One region of the Glutamicibacter sp. NPDC055354 genome, then DNA from elsewhere that is predicted to be linked to it. Evidence: riboswitches for the same ligand, from Rfam matches in the RefSeq annotation. Region 1 holds a riboswitch; the other holds the start of a gene.
What was found. Region 1 has a riboswitch for glycine ahead of cycA (D-serine/D-alanine/glycine transporter). Riboswitches for the same ligand answer to the same signal wherever they lie in the genome.
Positions count from the first base shown of each region.

Region 2: it holds a riboswitch for glycine, as region 1 does, so the genes downstream of both, gcvP (aminomethyl-transferring glycine dehydrogenase) here and cycA (D-serine/D-alanine/glycine transporter) in region 1, are expected to answer to the same signal.

Region 1 is NZ_JBSHMB010000001.1:2,008,023-2,011,434, reverse strand. It holds gene cycA (D-serine/D-alanine/glycine transporter) at 1-1,489, opposite strand, end outside; glycine riboswitch at 1,811-1,909, opposite strand; gene ACWICV_RS09315 (heavy metal translocating P-type ATPase) at 2,138-3,412, opposite strand, start outside.
Region 2 is NZ_JBSHMB010000001.1:1,572,788-1,576,199, reverse strand. It holds gene ACWICV_RS07360 (serine hydrolase domain-containing protein) at 1-672, shown strand, start outside; gene ACWICV_RS07355 (GDSL-type esterase/lipase family protein) at 720-1,496, shown strand; glycine riboswitch at 1,599-1,696, shown strand; gene gcvP (aminomethyl-transferring glycine dehydrogenase) at 1,861-3,412, shown strand, end outside.

The DNA.
Region 1 (3,412 bases):
CCTCGGCAACCTGTGCGGCGGTTTCCGCTTCAAGCTTGGAGAAGGACTTCGCATCGCGGTAGGCGGCGGCCTCATAGCGTTCGTGCGCCACCTTCGCCAGGTGCGCGGCGCGCAGTGCCTGGTGCTGGGGGTTGCGGCGGATGTACAGGTAGCCTGCGCCCAGGATCAGGAACCATGCCGGGGTGATCAGCAGGGCGCTGAAGGTATCGGCCTGGGTGGTTAGTGCCCACAGGATGAAGCCGAAGAAGCCTAGTACCACGTAGGGCATGACAACCCCGCCGGGCACCTTGAACTTCGAAGCATCATGAAGATGCGGGCGGCGTGCGCGGAAGACCAGGTAGCTGAGCAGGATGATGGTCCACACGAACATGAAGCACAGGGCCGAGACGGTGGTGACCAGGGTGAAGGCACCCATCACAGAGTCGCCGCTGTAGAGCAATGCGACGCCTGCCAGCAGGAACATGCAGGAGAACATCAGTGCGTTCTTCGGCACCTTGCGACTGGAAAGCTTGGCGAAGCCCTGGGGCGCATCGCCTTCCATGGACAGGCCGCGCAGCATGCGCGAGGTCGAATAGATCCCCGAGTTGGCGCTGGAGGTCGCGGAGGTGAGCACCACGAAGTTGATGATGCCTGCCGCACCGGCCAGGCCGGCCAGGGCGAACATGCCCACGAACGGGGACTGCTCGGCGGAGAACAGGTTCCACGGTTCCACGGTCATCAAGATGATCAAGGCTCCGACGTAGAAGAACAGGATGCGGATGGGGATCGAATTGATCGCCTTGGGCAGCGTCTTTTCGGGGTCCTTGGTTTCCGCCGCGGTCGTGCCAACCAGCTCGATGCCCACGAACGCGAACACCGCAATCTGGAAGCCGGCGACGAAGCCCATGAAGCCGGTGGGGAACATGCCGCCTTCGGTCCACAGGTTGGAGAAGGAAGCGGTGGCCGAGTCGTGCTCGAAGCCGGTGATGACCATGACCAAGCCGACCACGATCAGCGCGCCGATGGCCACGATCTTGATCAGCGCGAACCAGAATTCGGTTTCGCCGAAGGCCTTCACGGTGGCCAGGTTCAGCACCAGCAGCAGTGCGATGCAGCCCAGCGCCGGGATCCACAGCGGAAGGTCGCCCCACCAGAAGGCGACGTAGTGGGCGATGGCCACCACGTCGGCAATGCCGGTGACTACCCAGCAGAACCAGTAGGTCCAGCCGGTGAAGAACGCCGCCCACGGGCCCAGCAGGTCCCCGGCGAAGTCGGCGAAGGTCTTGTATTCGAGGTTGCTCAGCAGCAGCTCGCCCATGGCGCGCATGACGAAGAAGAGCATGAAGCCGATGATCATGTAAACGAAGATGACCGACGGGCCGGCGACCGAAATGGTCTTGCCCGAGCCCATGAACAGGCCGGTGCCGATAGCGCCGCCAATGGCGATCAGCTGGATGTGACGATTGGAGAGCCCGCGCTCGAGAGTGGGATCAGAACTGGTGGTACTCATGCTGGTTGCCTTCCAGGAGTGTGGCGTGACGCCCCGAAGGTGTCCTGCCTCCAAGCCTTCATGGCTTGGAGCACAGGGACTCGCTTCGATGAGCACATCCGATAGGGAGGGGGCCAGCTGGCGTGCCTAGCAAGCTGCGCAGGGAGCAGGAGCCAGGTAAGCCACGGGGAGTACCTCGAAACCGGTGCGCTCGGTGCGGCACTGTTCTTGGTCCCTCCCCAATCTGTATGTCTACCTGAGAGTTTTCACTTCGGCCCGAATACTGGGCGAAGCTTGCTCCTTCGGTGAGCGCGGTACAGCCGCGCTGCTTTCCAGATTTGCCTCGTCGTGGCGGTACGGGTGCCTGAGAGTTTCCCGGGGAGGAAATTGCTCCTACGGCGCCCGCCCATGGTGTGAGCGGATCTCTCCCGCCACGCATCAACGGCATATGTGGTGATTGCCATCACAGTATGCGCAGAAAAATGAACGTGGTGCAAGTCGCGATTTCACACTTCGGGCCCCGGATAACCGCTTGGCCACGCCAATCGTGGAAAGTGGCTGGCGAAATGGGGGATTCTCCGCTTCGTAATGATTCGGGAAGCAAGGGCATGGATGCGGCAAAGCGGGGCATCGGTTCAACCGATGCCCCGCGTGGGGAGGTACGGAGGGCTACTTCCCGAACCGTCGCAGCCGCAGCGAGTTCAGTACCACCAGCACCGAGCTGGCTGCCATGGCCGCTCCGGCGATCATCGGGTTCAGCAAGCCCAGGGCCGCAATCGGAATGCCGGCAGTGTTGTAGGCGAAAGCCCAGAACAGGTTCATCTTGATGGTGGACAGGGTTCGGGCCGACAGGTCGATGGCCTGCGTGACCTGATGCAGGTCGTTACCCATCAGGGTGATGTCCGCGGCTTCGATGGCCACATCGGTGCCCGAGCCCATGGCGATGCCGAGGTCGGCCTGCGCCAGTGCTGGCGCGTCATTCACGCCATCGCCCACCATGGCCACGACCTTGCCCTGCTCTTGCAATGAGGTGATCGCCTGGGCCTTGCCGGCAGGGAAGACCCCGGCGAATACGTCCTCGGCCTTGATGCCTACCTGGGCGGCAACCTCGGTAGCCACCGACTGGTTGTCGCCGGTCAGCAGCACCACGCGCAGGCCGCGCTCCTGGAGTTCGGCAATAGCTTTTGCGGAGCTGTCCTTGATCTTGTCCGCCACCGAGATCACTGCCTGGAACTGCTGGTCCACCGCGACCAGGATGGCGGTCGCGCCGGCCTGCTCGGCTTCCGCGAGCATGGCCTTGGCGGAGTCATCCAAGGACGCGCCCTGGGCTTCGAGCCAGCTGAAGCGGCCTACGGCAACGCGATGCCCGTTGACCGTGCCGACCACGCCGCCGCCCGGATCGGAATCGAAGTCGCTGGCTTCGGGCAGCGGGCCCAAGCCGGCTGCGGCCTTGGCGATGGCCTGGGCGATCGGATGCTCGGAATGGTGTTCCACGGCACCGGCCAAGGCCAGGACCTCATCGGGATCGACTCCGTCGATGGCCCGGGTGCCCTGATGGGCCATGACCCCGGTGGTCACGGTGCCGGTCTTGTCCAGCACGATGGTGTCCAGCTTGCGGGTATCTTCCAGGACCTGCGGGCCGCGGATCAGGATGCCCAGCTGCGCGCCGCGGCCGGTACCGACCAGCAAGCCGATCGGGGTCGCCAGGCCCAATGCGCAGGGGCAGGCGATGACCAGCACGGCGACCGCAGCGGTGAACGCCTGGTAGGGATCGCCGCTGGCAAAGAACCAGATCACGAACGTGAGCAGCGCAATGGCCAGTACGATCGGTACGAAGACGGAGGAAATCCGGTCAGCCAGGCGGGCAATGGGCGCCTTGCCCGACTGGGCTTCGGAGACCAGCTTGCCCATCTGGGCCAAGGTGGTGTCCGCGCCAACGCGGGT
Region 2 (3,412 bases), 440 kb from region 1:
GAACTGAAAGACGTCTTCGAGGAGCGCATCCGCAAGCCGCTGGGAGCCGAAGCCTACATCGGCCAGGACCCCGCGCTGGAATCGCGCTACCGCGATGTACTGCCGGGCGCTGACGCCGCACCGGAATTCTTCGATCCGTTCTCCCCGGCCGGGCTTTCGGTGAACTCGGCCTCCGGTTTCGCGCTGGAAAACGGCCCGGTCTACAACTGGCACGAACTGGCCAACGCGCCTCAGGTGCGCGAACTGGGCCCCGCATCCATGGGCGCGGTCGCCAATGCCCAAGGACTGGCCGCAATCTATGCCGCCTCATTCGGTGCCGTGCCGGCACTGGGCGCCACCCGCGGATTCCTCACCGCCGACACCTGGTCCCAGGTTTCCACCGAACTGGTCTACGGCCATGACCGGACCAACGGGCTGCTGCAGGCCTTCGCCCTGGGGTTCATGAAGGCCACCGCGCGCAACAACTACGGATCGATTTTCGCCTACGGCCATGACGGTGCGAACTCCTCGCTGGCCTTTGCTGATCCAGCCCACCAGCTGGGCTTCGGATTCATCCCCTCGCGCAATGAAGGCGCCAAGGAGATCTCCACCGGAGTCAAGCTCAGCCAGCTGGCCCGCCAGCTGATCATGCAGAAGAACATGTCGGCCCAGGCTGCCGGCAGCAACGCGTAGTAAACCCATCGGGAATGGAACGAAGCAGGAGCGAAGTGAAGAAGTTTGTGGCACTAGGTGACTCGTTCACCGAAGGCGTTGGCGATGTGGATCCGACCCGGCCCAACCAGGTCCGCGGCTGGGCGGACCGGGTTTCGGAAGTGCTCTGCGCCGAAGGCGAATGGGAATACGCCAACCTGGCGGTGCGCGGCAAGAAGATCGGGCAGGTGATCAACCAGCAGCTGGACCAGGCGCTCGCACTGGCCCCGGACCTGGTCACCATCTATGCCGGCGGCAATGACATCCTGCGCCCGAAGGCGGACCTGGATGCGCTGATGCGCGGCTATGAAGGCATGGTGCGCCGCTTTGCCGAAGCCGGAAGCGCGGTCGTGCTGTTCACCGGTTTCGACACCGTGGAATCACCGTTGTTCTCCAAGACCCGTCCGCGCACGGCCATTTACAACGAGAAGGTTCGCGAAATCGCGGACGAGTACGGCGCGGTGATCGCCGATTACTGGCGGTGGCGCGAATTCTCCGATCTGCGCTACTGGGCGGTGGATCGGCTGCACATGAACGAGCTGGGCCACACGCTGATGGCCTCGAAGGTCCTTGACGTGCTCGGCACCCATCGGATCACCGAGGGAAACTGGTCCTCCAGGATCCAGCAGCCGTCCCTGCCGGAACTGGCCGTGAACTCGCGCGGCGAAAAGCTGAAGCAGGAATTGGGCTGGGCCAGAGAGCATTTGGCTCCGTGGGTCAAGCGCCGGATCACCGGCACCTCGTCGGGTGATTCCTTGTCAGCGAAATATCCTGATTACATCCGTTTAACTGCCGACGCCAACTGAACGCATTTATGACTTTTCCGGACCCCGCTCCTGTTTGACCTTGGGGGCGGGGCAGGTAACATGGTGGTGTGCTGCAGGTCTCCGGCCGGCAGCGCGCGCCATAGACGGATGGCGGGAGAGTCCCGTTCACACCATGGACGGGCGCCGTAGGAGCAATTCCTCCCCAGGAAACTCTCAGGCACCCGTACCGCCATCATGAGGCAACTCTGGAAAGAAACCGGCCCGTTCCGGTTCACCGAAGGTGCAAGTGCCCGGCTTGGTTTGCTGGATGCGTAAAACTCTCAGGTTATGCAACAGGGATGGGGAGGTAAAAAGACCTTCCTTTGGCATGCGCCAAGACAGATCCCATGGAGATACCAGCACCATGACCATCACGCAGACTTCGGCACGAGCGAATACTGAATTCGTTTCACGCCATATCGGCCCACGTCCTTCCGACGTCACCACCATGCTTCAGACCCTGGGCTACGACAGCCTGGAAGAACTGATCGACACCGCCGTTCCGGCAGACATCCGCCAGGACTCCGCACTGGAAATCCCTGATGCCCTGAGCGAAACCGAAGCCCTAGCCCACCTGCGTGCGCTTGCCTCGAAGAACGTCATGAAGACCCAGATGATCGGCCAGGGCTTCTACGACACCATCACCCCAGCTGTGATCCGCCGCAACATCGTGGAAAACCCAGCCTGGTACACCGCTTACACCCCGTACCAGCCGGAAATCTCCCAGGGCCGCCTCGAAGCCCTGCTGAACTTCCAGACCATGGTCATGGACCTGACCGGCCTGCCCATCGCCAACGCGTCGCTGCTGGACGAATCCTCCGCTGCCGCCGAAGCCGTGCTGATGATGCGCCGCGCCAACAAGAAGAAGTCCAAGGGCAAGACCGTGCTGGACTCCAACATCTTCCCGCAGACCCTCAAGGTCGTGCAGGGCCGCGCTGACGCGCTGGGCTTCGAAGTCGAGATTGCCGACCTTTCCGCAGGCCTGCCAGAGGGCGAGATCTCCGGCATCGTCCTGCAGCAGCCTGGCAACGACGGCTCGATCGCGGACCACGCTTCGATCATCGCAGCCGCCAAGGAAGCCGGCGCCATGGTTACCGTGATTGCCGACCTGCTGGCCCTGACCATGATCACCCCTCCGGGCGAGCAGGGTGCCGATATCGCCGTGGGCAACACCCAGCGATTCGGCGTGCCGCTGTTCTTCGGCGGACCGCACGCTGCCTACATGGCCGTGGCCGATGGCCTGACCCGCTCCATGCCAGGACGCCTGGTGGGCGTTTCGGCCGATAACGCCGGAGTCCCTGCCTACCGCTTGGCCCTGCAGACCCGCGAGCAGCACATCCGCCGCGAAAAGGCCACCTCCAACATCTGCACCGCACAGGCCCTGCTGGCCATCTGCGCTTCGATGTACGCCGTCTACCACGGCCCAGCCGGCCTGAAGCAGATCGCCTCGCGCGCCAACAACCACGCCCGGGTCATCGCCAGCTCGCTGGTTTCCGGCGGCTACACCCTGGCATCGGACTCCTTCTTCGACACCGTTGTAGTGAACGTCGAGAACGCCGATGCCATCATTGCCAAGGCCATCGAAGCAGGCATCAACCTGCGCAAGGTGGGCGAGACCCAGGTGGGCATCTCCACCGACGAAGCCACCACCTCGGGCGTAGTCAAGACCCTGCTTGAGGTCTTCGGCGCAGAGCTCTCGGCTCCGGAAGGCTTCGAGATCCCGGCCGGGCAGGTGCGCACCAGCGACTTCATGACCCACCCGATCTTCAACACCATCTCCTCCGAAACCCAGATGATGCGCTACCTGCGCCGGCTCTCGGACCGCGACCTGGCCCTGGACCGCACCATGATCCCGCTGGGTTCGTGCACCATGAAGCTGAACTCGGCCGCCGAAATGGAATCCATCACCTGGCCGG